DNA from 2 places in the Clostridium ljungdahlii DSM 13528 genome. Region 2 is predicted to be linked to the other one. Evidence: riboswitches for the same ligand, from Rfam matches in the RefSeq annotation. Region 2 holds a riboswitch; the other holds the start of a gene.

Region 1 (10,106 bases), 110 kb from region 2:
TACACCCTAAACACCATACTCCTTATGTAGCTTTAAACATCATACTTGCAATAATAATAATTCCTGTTTTAGCACTTTTTAAACATGATGGAGTAGAAGTATTTGGATATATAGGAACAATAGGTGCACTTGCCTTACTTGTTGCTTACTTTATAACAAGTTTGGGTTCACTTATATACTTTGGGAAGAAAAAAATATGGACATGGCAGCTTATTATACCAGTTATAGCTCTACTCGTTTTAGCATTTACCTTTTATTCAAATATTTATCCTATACCAGCCTTTCCTAATAATATATTCCCTTATATAGTTTTGGCATGGATAATAGTAGGTTTTAGTATTACTTCTATTTATAAAAAAAGTTCGGTTTTACCTGCAGCCTCTAAAGAGAAGGTTGCTAATTAATATATTATTTAATTTAGAAGGAGATTATATATTATGACTAATAGTTTATGGAATACTTTAAGTGATTTAAAAAAACACCAATGGGTAGATCTTACCCATGAATTTGGACCGGACACTCCAAGATTTGCAAGCTTTAATCCTGCAAAATTTGAAACTATTTTCACTCACAAGGATGGTTTCTTTGTAAAACAATATACATTTGCAGGACAATATGGAACTCACCTTGATCCTCCAGTGCATTTTGCAGAAGGCGGCAGATATATCGATGAATTGGAACTTCAAGAACTTGTTTTACCTCTTGTGGTTATAGATCTTTCAGAGAAAGTAAAAGAAAATGATGACTACGTACTTACAGTAGATGACATTTTAGAATGGGAAAAGAAATATGGTAAAATACCAGAAGGTTCTTTTGTAGCATTTAGGTCTGACTGGAGTAAAAGGTGGCCGGATCAAGATAAACTTTTAAATCTTGACAAAAATGGTGACGAGCATTATCCTGGATGGTCCATTGATGCACTCAAGTTCTTATATGAAACTCGTAAAATAGCAGCAAATGGACATGAAACCTTTGATACAGATGCACCAATAGAACAAAAAACAACTGGATTTCAGGGAGAATATTATGTATTAAAAGAAGATCATTATCAAATTGAAGTTATGACCAATTTGGACAAAGTACCTCCAACTGGAGCAATAATCTTCAGCATAGTTCCTAAGGCTCAAAAGGCACCCGGTTTCCCTGTTCGTTCATTTGCCATTCTACCTTAAATTAATAGTGTATTATACATCATTAACTTAATTCCCCCTAAATAAAAATGAGGCAAGTAAAATATATGTTTTACTTGTCTCATTTTTCTTATTCATAATTCATGCACCTCTAGTGCTTAAACTTAATTTTAATGTTTACTATTTCACCTTTTGTTCCAATTCTTATGGGAGGTCCCCAGGTTCCATAACCAGAAGTAACTATTAAATTAAAATTGTCCTTTTTAAGGTATCCATAGTCATCTTCATAAATAAACCTTGTTATAAGATTATTAGGGAAAAATTGTCCCTTATGAGTATGTCCTGAAAGCTGTAAATCCACATTTTCCTTATGAGCCTCCTCAAGACCCACCGGTCTATGATTTAATTCTATAATAGGTAGGGATTTGTCTGTATTTTTCAAAATTTCATTTAGCGGTTTTATCTTTTCGCCGCTATCAGCATCCTTTCTACCTACCACATAAAAACTATTGTCTATTTTAACTGCTTTATCTTGCAGTACTTTAACCTTTGCTTTATTCATATAACTAATTGTTTCAGATAAATTTTCTCCATATTCATGATTTCCTGTAATGTAATATACACCATACTTTGAGTTTATCCTTTTAAAAGCTTGTCCATAATACTTCTTTAACTTCGTAGTGGTGCTTTCATCAACCATATCTCCACAAAATAAAACTATGTCAGGTTTCAATTTATTTATGGAATTCACCATTTTATCAATACCTTTTTCCTTAATCATTATACCCATGTGTACATCTGACACCATTACCACGTTTAGTGAATTTATTTTACCTGCACTTTTATTTATATCTATACTATAATTTGTTACGACTGGATGAAGGGCATTCCACATGCCAAAGCAAAAAATAATTAAAACTATTATAAAAATTGAAATTCCGTCATTATATATGGCGCTTATATAATTTCTAATTCTCCCCTTAAATCCTACTTTTTTTAAAACAAACTTTACCACATCCGTGAGTATAAACAATATAAGTAAATAATAAAAAGTGCCTAGGGATACTGCTCCTATTAGTGTTAATAAAGAAGCTAATATGTTGTTTACTGATACAACACTTTTAAATATAGAACTTATAACATAAGAAAAAGCTATAAACCAAAATGCAATCCAGTACAATCTCTTTTTTAAATTTTTATTTTTCTTTAAAAATACCCCTTTTACTTTTCTTCCAACGTAATACCATACTATTATATATAAAATCAAAATAAGTATAAGTAAAATAATATTTTCAATTAACATAAGTGATTACCTACACTACATTTCTTATATTCTTCTCCCCAACTCCACATGACATCTAGTATTGGCTTTAAACTGAATCCAAGGCTTGTCAGTGAATACTCAACTCTAGGTGGAACCTCGGCATATACTTTTCTATTTACAAGGCCATCCTGCTCCATCTGTCTTAAATTTTGAGTCAAAACTTTTTGCGAAATACTTCCAACCGACTTCTTTAATTCTCCAAATCTTTTGGTACCTGTAAGCAAATCTCTAATGATTAAAACTTTCCACTTATCACCTATGAGTGAGAGTGTAGTTTCAACTGGACATGCAGGCAAATCTTTTTTATCCATAAAAGTTTCTCCTTTAAAAGTGTTATAAGCACACAATAGTATACTTTAGGTAACTACAGTACTTTTAAGTGCTTACTTTACATTTGATATTATGAATATTATTATAAATTTGTAAGTAGCAAATTGCAAGTTCAATTTTAAAGGAGGTTCATTAACATGAACGAAGTAGTAAAATTTTTAAAAGAAAATCCAGTGCAATATTTTGCAACTGTAGGATTAGACGGTAAACCCAAAGTACGTCCTTTCCAATTTATGCTTGAGAAAGAAGGAAATCTATATTTCTGCACAAACAATAAAAAAGACGTTTTTGCCCAACTTCAAAAATGTCCCTATGTTGAAATTTCAACATCAAGTCCAAAATTTGCATGGATAAGATTAAATGGTAAAGTTGTGTTTTCAAATGATATGGAAACTAAAAAAGCTATTATAGAGAACAGTAGTCTAGTAAAATCACTTTACAAATCAGCAGAAAACCCTATTTTTGAAATTTTTTATCTTAAAGACGCAAAAGCTGCAATAGCCGATTTTTCAGGTAATCCACCTAAAGAATATGCTCTTTAATTTTAAAGACTAAATTAAACTTCCGGAAGTTACTAAATCATTTTTTTCTACTTAGAGTTTCATAAAATCATATAACTAGATGGCCCTTTTTTTCAGCAAGTGTGATTGTGGCTTCTATACCAGAGTTAAATTTGAGGTAGTCACTTTCAATGCCATCACTGAATATGACTCCATTTTCAGGCATTTGAGATGATATCTTTAGTTGAGATCCTTTTTTAATTCTCCCAAAAACTATATCTGCTTTTGTAGTTCTACTTGGGAAAGGCTCTCGTACAGAAAAGTACAAATAATCAATATCCCAAGCTGGATTATTTTTTTGTTTGATTTTAAGATCTGAATTTGATGTGCTATTTATAATATTTGCAGCACCTGTAAGTATACTTTTGAGCCACCCTGTTGAACCAAGACCTGTAGATACAATAACTCCACTTGAAGATTGATGTTCTTCATCGTTTCCTAACTTTATACTGTACCTAGCAGATACATGACTTTTTTGTCCTATGAACAAGTCATTTACAGCATAAATACTCTGTCCATCATTTAAAGCTGCTTTCGCCATGGAAACTTCTTTAACTTGTCTTTTTACATTAAAAACATCTTTAACAACCAATTTAAGATCATCAACTTTAAATGGAAGAAGCACTCCATCCCATCTTGAAGGATCAGGATTTACACCAATTAAAAGCTGATTTGAAAGATACTTTAAAGTATTTGCCACAAGACCATCCTGTCCTATAACTACCACTAAATCATTACCCCCAAATATAAAATTAGGTACAAAATCCCTATCGACAATTTGAGTTCTGCCTAATTCTTCAAGTTGACTTTGAGCTTTAGATACAGCTTGTTTATAAATTTTATCTTCAGTGACATAATCTGAAAAGTCACTTCCAAGATGTTCGATATAAAACTTTGCTTGTTCAATTGTATTATATCTTGCAATTAATTCTTCAAGTCCTGTCTTCCTCTTTATTATAACTATCTTATTTTCAGTTAATCTTATCATAACTAATTTCTCCCTTTAAGTATTTCCTGAAAAAGATCAGGTGATATATTGAGCTGTCCAATTTTTCCTGCATTCTCTGCTAGTTCTTGAAGTGCAAGTGCTGCTAATTTATTTGGCTGCATTCCAATACTTGCAAGAGATTGTATTACATTAGAATCTATTCCTTCTAGTGACTTCATAACAGCTGACAATTCATAAGCTTTTGCATCAGCTCTAACTTTTGAATTTTTTACAGAAATGTCGACAAGTGATCTCTTTTTTTCTTCAAGTGCAGTTTCAAAATTCATCTTTTCTTGTTTGAGTTCATTTTGCTTTTGCTGGAAAGTTCTCTCTGCTTCAAGTTGAGTTTCTCTAACTTGTTTTTTCTTGTTTTCAACTGCTATCTCCGTATTGTATTCATTTTCCTTTACACGTCTTTCCTGTTCAATTGAAGCATTTCTTCTCTCATAAATAGCTTCATCTGCTTTTTTCAAGATTTGTTCTCTTGTCTGAGCTTCTAATGCCCTTGCGGTTTCTTTATTTGGAACGATATTTAATATTGAAAGTCCAAGTATCTCAATTCCAAGAAGTTCTATCTCCTCACTTTTTTTAATATTACTCAATATCTCACTTGCAAGTACTTCACTTGATTTAATAGCCTCTTTGAGTTCTAAATTTTCGATTGTCTTTTTAGTTAGCACCCTTACAATATTTATTACTCTCTGCGGAAGTTTTTGAGGATCATCTGAAACATATCCCTTTCCTTTCTTCATATCAAATGTATAATTTAAAACTCCTGCAATTTTCTTTTGATCGACAATTCTGAAAGTAACCTGTCCTTGAACTGTAACCGTCTGAAAATCTGAAGTAACTTCTTCAAAAATAAAAGGTGAATCCACACTTCCAATAGGGACAAGAACAATTGAAGTGGTTGGAACATAGTAATAAAATGATATTCCAGCACCTTCCCTTACAATTTTACCATTCCTATACTTTAACACATACTCACTTGGTTGAAATTTTATAAATTTAAATCCAAACATAATTTATTCCTCCTAAAAATATTATTAAATTTATAGAACTTAGATTTTGAAATTGCTTTTTATCCATATTATCGCCTACATATTTAAAACTTGTTATTAACTATTTGTTATTAACATAATAATACTAACATATGCTTATGTCAATACCTTTTTTAATATAGATATCAAAAAAATATAAAAACAAAGGGCTAAACACTTTAACCCTTTGCTTTTTATGCATTCAATTCTATTGTTATTCTTATTCCGCAATTTTTTCTTTAGAAAACGCAGCCCCAAAAATCATTACAACTGCAAAAACGATCAGATATGCAACAACCTCCATTTTATGAGAAAAGCAAGCAGCAATTATCATAAAAACACATCCAGCTAGAGAAATAATAGGTGCTATAAATCTCTTAAATGAGTTTAAATCTTTTTCTTTTTTCATCATCATAACAAAAATAGGAATATACAATGCATAAATAGTAACTATAGGTAATTCGGAAGAATCAAAAGAGAAAAATCCAAACCAAGGCTTTGTTAAGTTAGCACCATAGAAGTATAATAACCATATACCACAAAGAAGCAATCCAAATACAGATGAATTAGTAGGCATATTTGTTACATTATCAACTTGCTTAAATACATCTGGTTTTGGTCCAATATTCCTTGCTGCTAAAGAATAAATACCTCGGGTACATCCAAGCATTAATCCATTTAAAGTTCCAAGACAAGAAATGATAACAAATACAAACAGCAGTGAACCACCTACTGATGAAAAAACTGTCTGAAAAGCTAATTTAGCTCCTGCTTCACCGCCAGCCATCATAACCTTATTTGTTACTGCTCCAGCTAACCCTACATAATAGAGTATGTAAATAATCATAATTACAAAAGTTCCTCCAACAAGAGCCAATGGAAGATTTTTCTTTGCATCTTTTAACTCAGCATTAATACTTGTAGCAATTATCCATCCTTCATAAGCAAAAGCTGTAGCAACAACAGCTGTAAATAATGCATTAGAAGTATTGACTTCCTTTACTACTGTTGTAAAATTATATGCAATCATGCCATTACCCACACCTACAACTGTTCCAATTACAGCCATTAAAGCTAGTGGAATAAGCTTTATAATAGTTGTACTAACCTGAAATTTACCTGCTAAAATTGGTGACAGTGAATTTAACGCAAAACTTGCTATCAAATATAGACCTGCAATAGTCATGCACTCTCCACCTGTAATTGAGAATCCAAGTAATACACAAGTATATCTAGCGGAAACCCATGCTAATACTGACGTCAATGTTGGATAGTAAATGAGTGCCATAAACCACCCAACATAATATGCATATTTTTTGCCCAAAGTAGCTTCTGCATAATCCACTACACCGTTTACATATTGATACTTAGTTGCCATTACAGCAAAAGTATAGGCACAAGAAATCATAATAATACCACCTATAACCCAGGCCAGTATGCCAAGTGTAAGATTTCCACCTGTTGCAGTTAAAACTTTTTCTGCTTTAAAAAATACACCACTACCTATAACAATACCAATAACCATGGCTATAGCCGTAATAAGGCCATACCTTTTTTCTAACTTTGATTCCATAATCAAATATCCCCCTCTTTGATTTATTAATATTATACTGAATATTGCTTTTATACATCATGCTATCTAAGCACTACAAACAGCATGACATATTAATTTTTATTGTACCACAGAATTAAGCATTTACCAACATTTCTTTTTCTTCATTGTTATGAATTTTCAATTTATTTATTCATATACTTGTATTTGACAAAAGTTTAATTTTAGTATACTATATAATAAACTAAATAAAATCAATTTAAATCTTATCAAGAGTGGCGGAGGGACTGGCCCTATGAAACCCGACAACCAACATTTTTCATTTGAATGTATGGTGTTAATTCCAGCAGATTATTTCTGAAAGATAAGGAAAATAGTTTATATAATTAGTATTAAAAGTTGTTTTTCTTATGAAAACAGCTTTTTTATTATACAAATTATTTAAATTAACCTATTCCTTTGTATAGCTGTTCACTACTTAAATATGCAAAATAAGATTTTTATTTGATTAAGGCATTTGATAAAAAATATCCTAGCATACTGAATAGTTATTTCTTTGAAGATGCCTAAGCTACCTATATATAAAGGAGGATTTTTTATGCCAATAAATATACCCAATGACCTTCCAGCTTCTAAAACACTGAAGGCTGAAAACATATTTGTAATGAATGAAAAACGTGCATTAAAACAAGATATAAGACCTCTTAATATAGTCATATTGAATCTAATGCCGGTTAAAACCGTTACGGAAGTACAACTTTTAAGGTTGCTTAGTAATTCCCCTATTCAAGTTGATATAACATTAATGTATCCTAAATCTCACAGATCAAAAAATACTTCAGAACAATATCTTCTCAAGTATTATGAAACTTTTGATGAAATAAAGGGCAGAAAATTTGATGGCATGATAATAACAGGAGCACCTGTTGAAAAACTGAAATTTGAAGATGTTGACTATTGGGATGAATTAACTGAAATAATGGACTGGAGTAAAAAAAACGTGTATTCAACACTGCACATATGTTGGGGCTCTCAGGCCGGACTTTACCACCATTTTGGTATTCCAAAATATATTTTAGATAAAAAAATGTTTGGTGTTTTTGCACATATAATAAATGAAGAAAACACACAGTTACTTAGAGGATTTGACGATATATTTTACGCACCTCATTCAAGGCATACCTGTGTAAAAAAAGAAGATATTGAAAAAGTACCTGAATTAGAAATACTTTCAGAATCAAAAGATGCCGGAGTCTATATAGTATCAACAAAAGGCGGACGTCAAATTTTTGTAACAGGGCATCCTGAATATGATACCTTAACATTAAAATCAGAATATGACAGGGACGTAGCAGCTAATTTGCCCATAGAAATTCCGAAAAATTATTTTCCTCATAATGATACAGCAAAACAGCCTAGAGCAACTTGGAAAAGTCATGCCAACCTTTTATTTCTAAACTGGCTAAATTACTATGTATATCAAGAGACACCTTATAATTTGGATAGTCTTCAATAACATAGAAAAATGGAAATGACCTTTTAATAAAATAGTGTCATTTCCATTTTTTATAGATCTCTACAATTTCATAAATAGATTCGAAATAACCAAAATCTATTTAATAAGTTTATTCATATCTTCAGCAACATTTCTAAGTTCATTAATGTTAGCTTCTATTTCTTCACTGGTGGCAGCATTTTGAGATATTGTTTCTGTTATCATTTCATATTTTGATATTGTATCTTTTGTCATATTCGATACTTCTTCATTAAATTGAACTACATTTTTAGTTTTTGTAAATAATGTAGTAGAAGCGTTATTTGTATCCAGAACATTATTACTAAATAATTTCAAATTGGAAGTCATAGCATTTATTCCTCTGACTGTTTCATTAATAATACTATTACCGTTCTGAGACTTTTCGCTATTATACGTCATTTGTTTTTGAACTACATCAATTTTATTTTTTAGTTCATCCACTATTGCACTTGCTTGATTAAGTGATTGTTTTGTTCCTTCAGCTAATTTTCTTATTTCATCTGCTACTACTGCAAACCCTTTACCATTTTCACCTGCTCTTGCTGATTCAATTGATGCATTTAAAGCAAGAAGATTAGTTTGTTCTGATATATCTCCTATAATATTTAATATCTCATCTACTTGTCTTGATTTTTGCTTTAAATCTTTTGTAGACTTAAACGTATCCTCTATACTATTTTTTATATCCATAATAATTGAAAGAGTATCATTTAAAGATTTCTGATTTTTATCTGTAATATTTATAAAGTAATTTATTTTATCTTCACTATCCTTGGTTTTTTTAGCAACAACCTCATTAGCATTTAATAAAGTATTTAATATTTCTTTATTCTTATTTGATTTATCAAGCATTTCACCAAAACTTTTTGATACAGATTGGCTTGTCTCTGAAACTTCCAAAAGTGAACTTGTTTGTTCTTCAATAGCTGCACTTAAGTTTTCACTTGATGATAAAACAGTACCAGAAATTTGAGCTATATTTCCAAATAAATCTAACAATTTTTGCTTTTCTTTTTTTAACTCAATTTCCTTATCACCAATTGACTTTAATAGATTAGATGCAAAGTATACAACTATGAAAATTAATGCTAAAGTTATAAAAATAGTGATGATTTTCATAGCCGTTTCTGCAATAATCAATTGTTTATCCTGAAAAATTGAAGGATTATTTACAAATACTATGATTTGACATAAAAGGCTTAAAGCTATCGACTCTATAATCATTTTCATATCAAAAAACAAGGCTCCAAGAATAACGAAAAAGAAAACTATAAGCCATATGGAATTTAAGTGCATTGTAAAGTTCAAATATAAATACTGAAAATAAGTTATTATTAAAAGTACAATTTTTGTTATATTAAATGCTTTCATATTAAAACCATTTTGAGTAATTGTACATTTATAACATTTATAAAATATAAGGCCATAAATTAAACAAATATTCCAAGCATAATTAAAGAAATTACACTTATGTTGTCATTAAGTCCAAGTAATTTTATTGAAGAATAAAATAAAAATGATAGAACACAGCATACCATATAAATTATTAGCACAACTTTAAGTGATTTTTTATTAAAAGTTATCTGAAAGCTCTCTTCTTTAGTGTTCATTTTATGTCCCCCTAAATATATTAATTTTTTTATAT
Region 2 (15,060 bases):
AATCAAAAGATATTACTTTTTGTCTTTCAACTAATGGTTTAATGCTTCCTTTTTATGCAGACAAATTAATAGAATTAGGAGTTACACATTTAACTGTAACTATAAATGCAGTTGATCCTAAAATAGGTGGAAAAGTATATAAATTTGTAAACTATTTAGGAGATACTTTTGTTGGAGAAGAGGCAGGAAGAGTACTTTTAAATAATCAATTGTCAGGACTTAAATATGCTGCACAAAAAGGAATAGTATGCAAAGTAAATATAGTTATGATAAAGGGAATTAATGATCTGCATATCCCTGAAATAGTAAAGAAAGTTAAGGAATGTGGAGCATATATGACGAATATTATGCATCTTATACCTGTTAAGGAAAGTGTATTTGAGAATAATCCTACAGTAACTGAAGTGGAATTGAATGATATGAGAAGAGATTGTGAGTTAACATTAAAACAGATGTATCACTGCAGGCAGTGCAGGGCAGATGCTATAGGAACCTTGGATAATGATGTATCAGGCGAGTTTAGAGAAAGCACAGAAAGCTCACAAAACAGTGAAAACAACTTAGAGGATAAAAATGTAATTCAATTGAAAAGCCATAAGTATAGGTTTGCTGTTGCAAGCAAATCAGGTGTAAGTATAGATGAACATTTTGGACATGCAACAGAATTTTATATATATGATGTGATAAATGATGAAATCAAATTTAAAGAAAAGAGAAAGGTAAATAGATACTGCAGTGGGGGATATGATTGTGGAGAACATGAAGATAGAATAGAAAATATAATAAAAAGTGTAATTGACTGTAACGCAGTACTTGTGGTTAGAGCAGGATTTGAACCTATAGATAGACTACATGAAAAGGGAATAAGATTATTTCAAATGTACCAGGAAATAAATGAAGGTATAAGAAAAGCTGCAAAATTACTTAAAAAAGATGAGTAAAATAATTATTAGTTGACTGGAAAACCAGAGGCTAAATAGAATTTACATTTTATTTAGCCTCTATTTTTTTATTTTTAAATTGGGAGGAATATATAAATGAGACAAATAGCTATTTATGGAAAAGGTGGAATAGGTAAATCTACAACTACACAAAATTTAACTGCAGGTTTATCTGAAATAGGAAAAAAGATTATGGTAGTTGGATGTGATCCAAAGGCAGATTCTACAAGGCTGCTTTTGGGAGGACTTGCACAGAGGACAGTACTTGATACGTTGAGAGAAGAAGGTGAAGATGTAGATTTAAATTATATATTAAAAGAAGGCTTTAATGGTATAAAATGTGTAGAATCAGGAGGACCTGAACCGGGGGTAGGATGTGCAGGAAGAGGTATCATAACTTCCATAAACATGCTTGAAAGACTTGGAGCATATACAGAAGATCTGGATTATGTTTTTTATGATGTTTTAGGTGATGTTGTATGCGGAGGGTTTGCTATGCCAATTCGTGAAGGAAAAGCAAAAGAAATATATATCGTGGCCAGCGGTGAAATGATGGCACTGTATGCAGCAAATAATATATCAAAGGGAATAAAAAAGTATGCAAATAAAGGAGGAGTTAGACTAGGTGGAATCATATGCAACAGCAGAAAGGTAGACAATGAAAAAGAGCTTTTGGAGGCATTTGCAGAGGAACTAGGTACACAGCTTATTTATTTTGTACCAAGGGATAATGTAGTTCAAAGGGCAGAAATCAATAAACAAACAGTAATACAATTTGATCCTGAATCAAACCAGGCAAGAGAATATAGATCCCTGGCAGAGGCAATAGAAAAGAACAAAAATTTTGTAATTCCAAAGCCAATGTCACAAAAAAAGCTGGAAGAAATATTTTTAGCTCATGGACTGGTAGAGCAGGTAGTGTAAAATATCATCATTAGAAATTCAATGAGGAGGTAAAATTAATGAAATTTAATCTTAAAAGTTCAGTAGTAAAGACACGTGAGCAGCGACTTGGAACTATTATTGGATGGAAAACTGGAAAAGCTTCTGAGCTTTCCAGGGATTCTGCCTATACATGTGCAGGCTGCAAGGGAAATGGAGGAAAAAGATTGTGTGAAGCCTCAGGACCATTTACACAAGGTTCAACCTGCAGTGAACAAATGGTAGAATGTCAGGCTGGAAATGTAAGAGACGCAGTATTAATTCAACATGCACCAATAGGTTGTGGAACAGGACAGGTAGCTTATAATTCTATATATAGAAATGGTCTTGCCATTAGAAAGTTACCTATTGAAAATATACAAATAATAAATACTAATATAAAAGAAACTGATATGGTATTTGGTGCACTTGGCAAATTAGAGCAATCTATAAGAGATGCATGGGATAGACATCACCCTAAAGCAATTTTTGTTGGCACTTCATGTGCTTCTGGAATTATAGGCGAGGATGTAGACAGTGTTGCAGTTAAAATGCAAGAAGAACTTAAAATACCTGTTATACCAATGCCATGTGAAGGCTTTATGTCAAAGCACTGGAGTACAGGTTTTGATGCTACACAACACGGTATTTTAAGACAAATAGTAAAGAAAAATCCTAAAAAACAAGAAAATCTTATAAATGTAATTAATCTCTGGGGAAGTGATGTGTTTACTCCTATACTAAAAGAACTTGGTCTAGAAGTAAATTATGTTATTGATTTAGCTAAAGTAGAAGATTTGGAGAAGCTTTCAGAGGCTGCTGCAACTGTTACATTTTGTGATACGTTGTCTTCTTATATGGCAGCTGTTCTGGAAGAACAGTTTGGAGTACCGGAGGTTAAAGCTCCACAGCCTTATGGAATTGCAGGAACTGATGCCTGGATAAGAGAAATTGCGAAGGTTACCCATAGGGAAGAAAAGGCAGAAGCTTATATAGAGAGAGAACATAAGAGAATAGCATCAAGGCTAAAAGAGCTTAGAGAACTTCTAAAAGGGAAAAAAGGTTATGCAGCTACAGGTTCGGCATATTCACATGGACTTATTGCAGTACTTAAAGAACTAGGAATTCAAGTGGATGGTTCTCTTGTATTTCATCATGATCCTGTATATGACAGCAATGATCCAAATAAAGACTCTCTGAAATTTTTAGTAGATAACTATGATGATGTTCCTAAATTTAGTGTGAGCAACAGACAGCAGTATCAATTTTATGGTCTATTAAAAGAAGTTAATCCAGATTTTATTCTTATAAGACATAATGGATTGGCACCTCTTGCATCTCGTATGGGAATTCCAGCAGCACCGCTTGGCGATGAGCATCATGCTGTAGGTTATCAGGGAATTTTAAATTTAGGGGAAACAATTCTTGAAATATTGGCACATAAAAAATTCCATCAAGATTTGAAAGAACATGTAAAATTGCCTTATACAAAATGGTGGCTTGATCAGAAAGATCCATATATACTTGAAAAACAAAATTATGCAGTGGAATAGGAGTGAAAATAGTGACAAATACAAAAAATGTAGAAAAATCAAATTCAATAGAACAGGTCAGATATGGATGTGCCATTGGGGCAATGCACAGTGCCTTCGCAATTCCAAGGGTTATTCCAATTACTCACTGCGGTCCTGGCTGTGCAGATAAGCAAACTTCCAATATATCTTTTTATAATGGATTTCAAGGAGGAGGCTATGGGGGAGCATCTGTTGTACCAAGCACCAATATACATGAAAAAGAAGTTATATTTGGAGGCGAAGATAGACTGAGGAAATTAATTGAATCATCCTTTAAAGTTCTTGATGCAGATTTATTCGTAGTTATGACAGGATGCATACCAGATACCGTAGGAGATGATGTAGGAGCTGTAGTAAGTGAATTTCAAGATAGAAATCTTCCTGTAGTATATGCTGAAACAGGAGGATTCAAAGGAAATAATTTTATTGGACATGAGCTTGTAACAGAAGCTATTATTAATCAGTATGTAGGGGATTATAAGGGACCTTTGAAAAAAGGACTTGTAAATGTCTGGTCTCTTCTTCCATATCATAATACTTTTTGGAGGGGAGACCTTACAGAAATTAAAAGAATTCTGGAAGGTGTAGGTTTTGAAGTTAATATTTTATTTGGACATGAGAGTAGTGGAGTTTCAGAATGGAAAAATATCAAAAAGGCACAATTTAACCTTGTGCTTTCCCCATGGCTTGGACTTAAAACTGCAGAACATTTAAAAAAGAAGTATGGACAGCCATATCTGCATATTCCTACAATCCCTATAGGAGCAAAGGAAACAAGCAGTTTCTTAAGGAAGGTAGTGGATTTTGCAGGTATAGATAAAAATAAGGCAGAAGAATTTATTGAGAAGGAAGAAAGAAAATATTATGAGTATCTGGAGGACTTTTCTGACTTTTATGCAGAATATTGGTGGGGACTACCTGCTAAATTTGCAGTTGTAGGTGACAGTGCCTATAATTTGGCGGTAACAAAATTTTTAATAAATCAGCTTGGACTTATACCTGCAAAACAAATTATTACTGATAATCCACCAGAAAGATATAGAGATCTTATAAAAGAGCAGTATAAAAATATAGCAGAGGATGTTTCAACAGATGTGGAATTTGAAGAAGATAGCTATGCAATACATGATAAGTTGAGAAAAACTGATTTTGGACACAAGCCTCCTATTATTTTTGGTACTACTTGGGAAAGAGATTTGGCTAAAGAATTAAAGGGATTTATAGTGGAAATAGGATTTCCAGCATCCTATGAGGTGGTTATATCAAAATCATATATAGGTTACAGAGGAGCTCTTACTCTGCTTGAAAAAATATATACTACTATAGTTAGTGCCAGTGCTTAAATTTATATAACTGCCCCAAACGTAGTGATAAAAGTTTTGAATTCTCTGCAGCTTTAAAGCTCATCTGCTTGAAAGGTCCTAGTTCCTGCTTCTGGTTGAAGTAACTTGGAGGAAGATGAGAGAGGAAGTCATGTAACTACAGTAGATATAACCCTTTTTTATCAAATTTATTCTGTAAAAAAGGGTTTTTATTTAACTTTATTAATTTATCTGGGATATGATCAAATGCGGTATACTAAACATTATCACAATTCAATCATAAATAAAATGAGAGAAAAATTAGACGTTGATAAATGGATAATAATATTGTATAATTATAATAATTTAATATTATTCTTATCAAGAGTGGCGGAGGGACTGGCCCTATGATGCCCGGCAACCTGGATATAGTGAAATATATTCAAGGTGCTAATTCCAACAGGAATATATACCTGAAAGATGAGAGCTTAGAGGAAATTAATAACTTCTTGCATTTCATCTGCAGGAAGTTTTTTTATTTAGGAAATTTTATATTGGGGAGGGATAATAGTGGATAAAAAAAGACTCTGCCGGGGTATTTCAGAAAAGGATCTAGATAGATTGTTGGATATGTTAAAAGTAGTTAACTATGGATCAATAACTTTAGTTATTCAAGATGGTAAAGTTGTACAAATAGAAAAAAGTGAAAAAGTTAGGTTGGTATGATATATTTTTACTTCATATATAGATAAAGGAAAGTATGGGCTTTTAAATTTACAGATTAGATGTATAATATGATATAGAAATTATTACTATAATATTTTAGTAAAGGTTATGGAGCTGGTACTTGATGCAAAATTATTTTACAAATGCAGTTAATATAGCTAGGGATATATGTAAAATAAAACTTAATAAAGGTGATATAGTAGTGGATGCTACTATGGGAAATGGAAATGATACGGAACTTCTAGCAGAACTTGTAGGAAGCTCTGGGAAAGTTTATTCTTTTGATATACAGGAAACTGCCCTTCAAAATACAAAGGAAAAGTTAATGAAAAGCAATGTATCTGAATGGGTAAAATTAATACATGATGGTCATGAAAACATGGACAAATATGTAAAAGATAAAATAAATCTCGTTATTTTCAATTTGGGATATTTGCCTAAAGGGGAACATTCTGTTACAACAAAATCAGAAACCACACTAGTGGCACTTAAAAAAGCTTTGAATTTAATATGTAAGAATGGAATAATAATTTTAGTTGTATATTACGGACATAAAGAGGGAACGTTTGAAAAAGAAGAACTGGAGAAATATACAGAAAAATTAAATCAGAAGGAATATAACGTAATTAATTTATGTTTTACAAATCAGGTTAATAATCCGCCTATGATCATTGCAATTGAAAAGAGATAATTGTTTGACGCAAAAGGATATAAATGCTAATATACAATTAGTTTTAGGAGGCGATAGGTAATGGAAAAAATTGCAAGTTTTACAGTTAATCATTTAAAATTACAGCCAGGTGTTTATGTATCGAGAAAAGATAAGTTTAAAGATGTAGTCCTGACTACTTTTGATATAAGAATGACAAGACCAAATTTTGAGCCGGTTATGAATACAGCAGAAGTTCATACTATTGAACATTTAGGCGCAACTTTTTTGAGAAATCATAAAGTGTATGGATCTAAAACTGTGTACTTTGGACCTATGGGGTGTAGGACAGGCTTCTATTTAATACTAGAAGGAGATTATAAATCAGCAGATGTAGTGGATTTACTTAAAGAAATGTATAAGTTTATTGGAGATTTTGAAGGAGATGTACCTGGAGCAGCGGCAAAGGATTGTGGAAATTATTTAGATATGAATCTTTCTATGGCAAAATATCTGGCGAATAAATTTCTAAAGGAAGTTTTAACAAATATCACAGATAAAAACCTGAATTACCCAGACTAATGTTTGAAAATATATTTTAAACAAAAAATCAACTTATACTACGTATAAGTTGATTTTTAAGTTAGAATATATAGATAATTAACTCTACATGATCTATATGTAGAGACCCTAATTGAAATTTGAACTTTGTTCTTTAAAAATATTGCATAAGTTAACTTTCAGATTAGAGACCCCACATATGGGTAGTCTGAAGCTATTCACGCTGCTCAACTTGTAAAGAGGTATAATAAATCGTATAATATGAAATAGAAGTTTTTACAATATAGTAAATTTTAAACCAACATTGTTTTGTATTTAATAGATAAGGCATTTTCAAAAAAATAACTAGTCAGTATGCTAGCCTATTTTCTATCATACTGCGTCGGTAGAACCCTTAGATAGGATTTACTATCTGCGGAACCTGCCTCCTTGTTTGATAAAAAATATTCGTCGCATCTTTGACTTGTTATTTTCTTTCAAATGCCTAAAGACAAATATAATGATATTAATAAAGCATGAAAGGAAATAAATATGGGTAAAATACTGGTATTAGCTGAAAAGCCTTCTGTAGGAAGAGAAATTGCGAGGGTCTTAAAATGTCGTAAAAAGGGCAATGGATGGTTAGAAGGGGAAAAGTATATTGTAACTTGGGCTTTGGGCCATTTAGTTACTTTAGCAGATCCAGAAGCTTATGATGATAAATATAAAACTTGGAAGCTAGAAGATCTACCAATGCTTCCTAAGTATTTAAAGCTTGTAGTTATAAAACAAACTGGAAAACAATTTAATGCAGTAAAAGAACAATTAAATAGAAAAGATGTAACAGAAATTGTTATTGCTACAGATGCTGGAAGAGAAGGGGAACTAGTAGCAAGATGGATAATTGAAAAGGCTAGAGTAAATAAGCCTATAAAAAGACTTTGGATTTCTTCTCAAACAGATAAAGCTATTAACGAAGGCTTCAGAAATTTAAAACCTTCATCACAATATGATAACTTATATAGGGCAGCACAGTGTAGAGCAGAAGCAGATTGGATTGTAGGACTTAATGTTACAAGAGCATTAACTTGTAAGCATAATGCTCAGCTTTCAGCAGGAAGAGTTCAGACTCCAACTCTAGCTATGATTGTTCATAGAGAAGAGGAAATTAAAAACTTTAAACCAAAGGATTATTACAGTATAATTGGAAATGCCAATGGATATACTCTTCAATGGCAAAATGGTAATGGACATTTTAATACTTTTGATGAAAACTTTGCAAATAAAGTAGTATCAAAAGTTAATGGTCAAAATGGCAAAATACTTGATGTAATAAAAAGCGATAAGAAAAAATATGCACCAGCACTTTATGATTTAACAGAGCTTCAAAGAGATGCTAATAGACTTTTTGGTTACTCTGCAAAGCAGACACTTTCTATAATGCAAAGATTGTATGAGAATTATAAATTTTTAACTTATCCAAGAACGGATTCAAGATATATTTCAGCGGATATAGTGCCTACTCTGCCAGAGAGATTAAAAGCAATATCAGTAGGAAATTATAGCAAATTTGCCATGGAAATTATGAGAGGGAAAATAAGAGCACATAAGGGCTTTGTAGATGATAGTAAAGTTTCAGACCATCATGCTATAATTCCAACAGAGGAAAAAGTTATTCTTTCAAAGTTAAGTAATGAAGAAAGAAAAGTATATGATTTAGTAGTTAAGAGATTTTTAAGTGTTATGCTTCCTCCTTTTGAATATGTGCAAACAACTGTAAAGGCAGAAATTAATGGAGAAAACTTTGCAGCTAGTGGAAAGGTAATTAAATCAAAGGGATGGAAAGCTGTATATGATAAGAATGAAGACTTTGATGATAATGATGGGCTGCATGAAAATCAATTAAAGGAACAGGTACTTCCGAACTTAAATAGAGGAGATAGTATAAAGCTTACAGCAGTTAAAATGCATAAGGGACAGACTAAACCACCTGCAAGATTTAATGAAGGAACGTTGTTATCTGCCATGGAAAATCCACAAAAATATATTAACATGAATAAGGAATACGCAAAAACTCTTGGAGAAACAGGTGGACTTGGAACAGTTGCTACAAGAGCTGATATAATTGAAAAATTATTCAATACTTTTTATATAGAGAAAAAAGGTAAGGAAATAATCCCAACTTCTAAAGGAAAGCAGGTTGTGGAATTGGTTCCAGAAGATTTAAAATCACCACTTTTAACTGCAAAATGGGAAACTGACTTGAATCTGATAAGTAAGGGAAAACTAAATGATAAAAGCTTCATAGGTAATATGAGGAATTATTCAGTAAAGCTTGTGGAAGATGTAAAAGGAAGCCATGATAAATTTAGACATGACAATTTATCAGGAGCTAAATGTCCTGAATGTGGTAAATATATGCTTGAGGTAAATGGAAAGCATGGAAGAATGCTTGTGTGCCAAGATAGGGCTTGCGGCCATAGAGAAAATTTAGCAAAATTAACTAATGCAAGATGTCCTGAATGTCATAAAAAATTGGAACTTAGAGGACATGGAGACGGCCAAGTTTATGTTTGCATAAATAATAATTGTAATTTTAGAGAGAAGGCATCATCCTTTAATAAAAGATTTGATAATAAGCAAGGCAAGAACAGTAAAAGAGACGTAGCAAACTATATGAAGAAGATGAAAAAAGAAAGTGAAGTTCCAATGAACTCAGCTTTAGCAGATGCATTAGCCAAATTGAAGTTAAAATGATAAAGATTATTTTATTGTTTAGCATAATCAGAAAAATTAGTAAGTGAGGGATGTTATTATGGAAAACTTTATTTTTAAAAATGCTACAGAAATTATTTTTGGTAAGGATACCGAAAATCTTGTAGGAAGTAAAGTAAAGGAGTATTCAAAGTCAGATAAAATACTCTTTTGCTATGGGGGAGGAAGCATAAAAAGATCTGGTCTATATGATAGAGTTATAAAGTCCTTAAAAGAAAATGGAATTGAATTTATAGAACTTCCAGGAATTAAACCTAATCCAAGATTAGGACCTGTTAAAGAAGGTATAAGACTATGTAGAGAAAATAATATAAAATTTGTACTATCTGTAGGAGGAGGAAGTTCAGCAGATACGGCTAAAGCTATTGCTGTAGGAGTACCTTATAAAGGAGACGTATGGGATTTTTATACGGGCAAAGCTGAAGTGAAAGAGGCTCTTCCTGTAGGAGTTGTAATAACATTACCTGCTACAGGTACAGAATCTAGTAATAGTTCTGTTATTATGAATGAAGATGGTTGGTTTAAAAAAGGATTAAATACAGTACTTATAAGACCTGCTTTTTCAATTATGAATCCTGAACTTACTTTTACACTACCAGAGTATCAAACTGCTTGTGGTGCTTGTGACATTATGGCACATATAATGGAAAGATATTTTACAAATGTGAAACATGTAGATATAACTGATAGGCTTTGCGAAGCTGCACTTAGAAATGTTATAAATAATGCCCCAATAGTTTTAAAAGATCCCAAAAACTATGATGCTAGGGCAGAAATTATGTGGACCGGTACTATAGCTCATAATGATGTGCTTAGTGCGGGTAGAATAGGTGATTGGGCTTCTCACAAAATTGAACATGAATTGAGTGGGGAAACAGACATTGCCCATGGAGCAGGACTTGCAATTGTATTTCCTGCATGGATGAAATATGTATATAAACACGATATCAATAGATTTGTACAATTTGCAGTAAGGGTATGGGATGTAGATTTATCTTATAGTTCCTGCGAAGATATTGTACTTGAAGGCATAAGGAGAATGACAGCATTTTTCAAGAGCATGGGGTTACCTGTAACTTTAAAAGAAGGAAGTATAGGAGAAGATAAAATTGAAGAAATGGCTAATAAGTGCACGGATAATGGAACTAAAACTGTAGGACAATTTGTAAAATTAAATAAAGATGATATTGTAAAAATATTAAATTTAGCTAAATAATATTAAATTAAATTGCATTAAAAATGGTATGGTATATTTTATTAAAATATACCATACCATTTTTGATACACATGTTATATTAATAACTTATTAAGCACAATTAATAGCCTTTTCTATAGCATAGTTATTTTCCTTTTCTATATGACGCATACTGCAAAATATATTGCTGCACCTTGAACAGCAGTGGTCATCTCCATTTACAGATATGCTTGCGTCGGCTCCATAAACGTAAGTTAAGGATTTATGAGGATATACACAATTATTTACCATCTTAACATTGTGAAATTCGGCATCTTTCAGTTTGCTTAAAATATTATTTTGATACTCTAATTCTATTTCTCCATCGCCAGGAGCTACTTTATGAGTAATACCTAAATTTATTTTAGAAGCTTTGCTGCATATAATATGATGTAGTTGAGAACTCATGTTGAATAGGTAATTACTAGACATGGAATCTAGTAGCAAGGCTTCATAAAAGTTGCCGTTTTCAAACATTTCATTTATTTTATTAGTGCATTTTTCTCCTAAAGTTATTAGACAATATATTGTAAACTTGCATTTAGATAACATATTTAAATTAATACTTTCATCTTTTTCTTCCATCTTAAAAATTCCCAGTGGATTTGAATGATCTTTTAGTATAGGTAGTAAATTTTTGTACATCTTATCTAGGTCATTATATTGAGGCATTTTACCATAAGATTGCACCATCTTTATAACCCTATCCTTATTTAATTGAAACTTAAAACTAGAAATTATATTCATTTGCCTCACCTCACATTTATATCTAAATTTCATAACTATATTATATTAAAATGTAAGGCTAATTGCAAGCAAAAATATGAATTTATTCATATTTTTTTTGCCAAAAATATCATCCATCCAATTCACGATAGATAATATCATGTAAAATAACACTTTTGACTGATTTTAATCAATGCTAAAAGTCCAATTATAGTTCCAATAAGGAATATGATGGACTTGGACTTGCATATTTAACTTTTACTCAACTTTAGCACATATAAAATTTTGAATTAATATAAAATATTGCGAAGCAACTTTTCAGAGGACAATTGACAGAGGACAATGAAGGTGAGTTTTCCTCTGTACATCAGAAAACTAATTTATTTTTAAGCTTGTTTTGCTAAAGCAAAATATCGCTTAAGTAGGTATGTAAAATGTATGATTTTCAGATAATTACTTACTAAAAGAGCACCAATTAAAAATAAAAGAACATAAGTTTCTTTCAAATTGAAGATTTTTCGTAGTATAGCGGAGAAAAATCATCCTTAACTGTCCACTGTCAATTGTCCTCTGTCCTATAGTTAAAAGATTTTCATGTATAAGTTGAATTAAAATGAGGAATTATATAATAGATACCAGAGAAATTATTGAATAAAGCAAAAAAATTCAATTCAAAAAAATATAAGCATATTTTCTAATAAAGATAAAATAGCAAGGATTATTTTACAATGTTATAAAAATACCTATTATTTTTTACAACAATTTTATTAAATGATATTGAATTATACAAAAAATGATGATATGATTAATAAAATATTCATTTTAAAAATAATTTATTATTCATTTTATTTATAAGGGGGAGATACTGTATGAAAAATATTTTTAGAACCAAGCCTATTGAAAGTCTTTTAGCAGAGACTAAAGGAAAGGATGGCTTGTCCAAAGTATTAGGCTCTTTTGAACTTACTATGCTAGGCATAGGCGCAATTATAGGTACAGGTATATTTGTATTAACAGGAATAGCAGCAGCAAACTATTCTGGACCAGCACTTGTAATTTCATTTATTATAGCAGGACTTGCTTGTGGATTTGCAGCACTTTGTTATGCAGAGATAGCAGCAATGGTTCCTGTAGCAGGAAGTGCATACACTTATGGTTATGCGGCACTTGGAGAATTTTGGGCCTGGATTATAGGATGGGACTTAATTCTTGAATATGCTTTTGCAATTGGCACAGTTGCAATTGGATGGAGCGGCTACTTTACTAGTATTGTAGCTGATTTGGGACTAAAACTTCCAACAGCTATTACAAAAGCACCTTTTGAAGGCGGACTAATAAACTTACCTGCAGTAGCTATACTTGTAGTAATAACAGGCATATTGGTAGCAGGTGTAAAACAAAGTGCAACTACAAATAATATAATAGTTGCTATAAAGTTAGCAGTAGTACTTTTGTTCATAGTATTAGGCGTTAGCCATGTTAATACTGCAAATTGGCATCCATTTATGCCTTATGGATGGAAGGGAGTTTTCTCAGGAGCATCAGTAATATTCTTTGCTTATATAGGATTTGATGCAGTTTCCACTGCAGCAGAAGAAGTAAGAAATCCACAGAAGGATTTACCTAGAGGAATTATAGCATCTTTAATAATATGTACTGTATTATATATTGTAGTATCAGCCATATTAACAGGAATGGTTCCATATCTGAAATTTAAAGAAACAGCAGCTCCAGTAGCTTTTGCACTTCAGCAGGTAGGAATAAATTGGGGATCAGCTTTAGTTTCAGTTGGTGCAATTTGTGGACTGACTTCAGTTTTAATTGTTATGATGTTTGGTCAAACTCGTATATTATTTGCAATGTCAAGGGATGGACTTTTACCTAGAGTATTTGGACACGTTGATCAAAGGTTCCATACACCTGTAAAAAGTACTTTACTTGTTGGTATTATAACTATGATAGTAGCTGGATTTACACCAATAGGCGTTGTTTCCGAATTGACTAACGTAGGTACGCTAGCAGCATTTATAATAGTATCTGCATCAGTTATAGTTTTAAGGAAAAAGGAACCAGATAGACCTAGAACATTCAAAGTTCCGTTTTCACCGGTTACACCTGTTCTTTCTATGGCAGCTTGTGCTTTCTTAATATTCAATCTGCAAAAGATAACTTTGGTAAGATTTGCAGTGTGGCTTGTTATAGGACTCGTATTATACTTTGTATATGGGTATAAACACAGCACTGTAAGTGGAGATAATTCAATTGACGAAAGTGCTATGTAAAGAGATATATAAAATTTAATATTAGTTTAATATTAGGTGGAGTTTAACTCCACCTAAAAAACTAGGTATAGTAAATTTGCTATACCTAGTTTTTTACTGTTGTTATACAAATGATATATAACCAATAAAGAATATAAAAAATTCACAAACTGTACAGAACAGTATAAAATAAATTTATTTTTTAAATATTCAGATAAATATAATTCATAAATAAATTGTATAATCTATGCATTTTGCATAATTGAATAAACTAAAAGTATGCATTTCAATGTATAAGTGCATATTAAATAATTATAAATATACACCTATTAAAATTATTAAACATTAAAAAAATATATGCAAAAATCATAAAATCATATTGAATTGTATAAAAAATGGTGGTATTATTAATAATAAATTCATTTTTAGAAATAATACTGGCATGACATTATAGAATGACAGTGTTGTTTTTCAGTTAAATTTAGGGGGGCAATTGACGTATGAAAAATATTTTTAGAACAAAACCCATCGAAAGTCTTTTGGCAGAGACTAAGGGAAAAAATTCCTTAGAGAAATCATTAGGAGCTTTCGAACTTACTATGTTAGGTATAGGGGCGATAGTAGGTACAGGGATATTTGTACTGACAGGAATAGCGGCAGCAAAATATTCTGGACCAGCACTTGTAATTTCATTTATTATAGCAGGACTTGCTTGTGGATTTGCAGCACTTTGCTATGCAGAGATAGCAGCAATGGTTCCTGTAGCAGGAAGTGCATACACTTATGGTTATGCGGCACTTGGAGAATTTTGGGCCTGGATCATAGGATGGGATTTAATTCTTGAGTATGCTTTTTCAGTTGGCACAGTTGCAATTGGATGGAGTGGATATTTTGTTAGTATTTTAGGCGATTTAGGTATAAAACTTCCGGATATTATTACAAAAGCACCTTTTGAAGGTGGACTAGTAAATTTACCTGCAGTAGCTATACTTGTAGTAATCACAGGTATATTGGTAGCAGGTGTAAAACAAAGCGCAACTACAAATAATATAATAGTTGCTATAAAATTAGCAGTAGTACTTTTATTTATAGTATTAGGTGTTAGACATGTTCATCCTGCAAACTGGCATCCATTTATGCCTTATGGATGGAAAGGAGTTTTTTCAGGAGCATCAGTAATATTCTTTGCTTATATAGGATTTGATGCGGTTTCCACTGCAGCAGAAGAAGTAAAGGATCCAAAGAAGGATTTACCTAGAGGAATTATAGCATCTTTGATAATTTGTACTGTATTATATATTGCAGTATCAGCTATATTAACAGGAATGGTTCCATATCTTAAATTTAATGATACAGCAGCTCCAGTAGCTTTTGCACTTCAGCAAGTAGGAATAAATTGGGGATCAGCTTTA

Evidence for each region. Region 2 has a riboswitch for S-adenosylmethionine ahead of CLJU_RS21650 (YezD family protein). Riboswitches for the same ligand answer to the same signal wherever they lie in the genome.
Region 1: it holds a riboswitch for S-adenosylmethionine, as region 2 does, so the genes downstream of both, metA (homoserine O-acetyltransferase MetA) here and CLJU_RS21650 (YezD family protein) in region 2, are expected to answer to the same signal.

Annotation. Positions count from the first base shown of each region.
Region 1 is NC_014328.1:2,688,385-2,698,490, forward strand. Features, by position in the region: gene CLJU_RS11930 (APC family permease) at 1-404, shown strand, start outside; gene CLJU_RS11935 (cyclase family protein) at 438-1,172, shown strand; gene CLJU_RS11940 (metallophosphoesterase) at 1,282-2,433, opposite strand; gene CLJU_RS11945 (winged helix-turn-helix transcriptional regulator) at 2,427-2,765, opposite strand; gene CLJU_RS11950 (pyridoxamine 5'-phosphate oxidase family protein) at 2,922-3,326, shown strand; gene CLJU_RS11955 (diacylglycerol kinase catalytic domain-containing protein) at 3,394-4,332, opposite strand; gene CLJU_RS11960 (SPFH domain-containing protein) at 4,335-5,354, opposite strand; gene CLJU_RS11965 (APC family permease) at 5,593-6,945, opposite strand; SAM riboswitch class I at 7,188-7,295, shown strand; gene metA (homoserine O-acetyltransferase MetA) at 7,523-8,440, shown strand; gene CLJU_RS11975 (methyl-accepting chemotaxis protein) at 8,537-9,832, opposite strand; gene CLJU_RS22935 (hypothetical protein) at 9,892-10,071, opposite strand.
Region 2 is NC_014328.1:2,575,799-2,590,858, reverse strand. Features, by position in the region: gene nifB (nitrogenase cofactor biosynthesis protein NifB) at 1-941, shown strand, start outside; gene nifH (nitrogenase iron protein) at 1,038-1,865, shown strand; gene CLJU_RS11565 (nitrogenase component 1) at 1,904-3,415, shown strand; gene CLJU_RS11560 (nitrogenase component 1) at 3,427-4,779, shown strand; SAM riboswitch class I at 5,113-5,224, shown strand; gene CLJU_RS21650 (YezD family protein) at 5,305-5,463, shown strand; gene mnmM (tRNA 5-(aminomethyl)-2-thiouridylate-methyltransferase MnmM) at 5,588-6,154, shown strand; gene CLJU_RS11545 (S-ribosylhomocysteine lyase) at 6,215-6,694, shown strand; gene CLJU_RS11540 (DNA topoisomerase III) at 7,205-9,409, shown strand; gene CLJU_RS11535 (iron-containing alcohol dehydrogenase) at 9,468-10,643, shown strand; gene CLJU_RS11530 (hypothetical protein) at 10,734-11,408, opposite strand; gene bcaP (branched-chain amino acid transporter BcaP) at 12,257-13,669, shown strand; gene bcaP (branched-chain amino acid transporter BcaP) at 14,149-15,060, shown strand, end outside.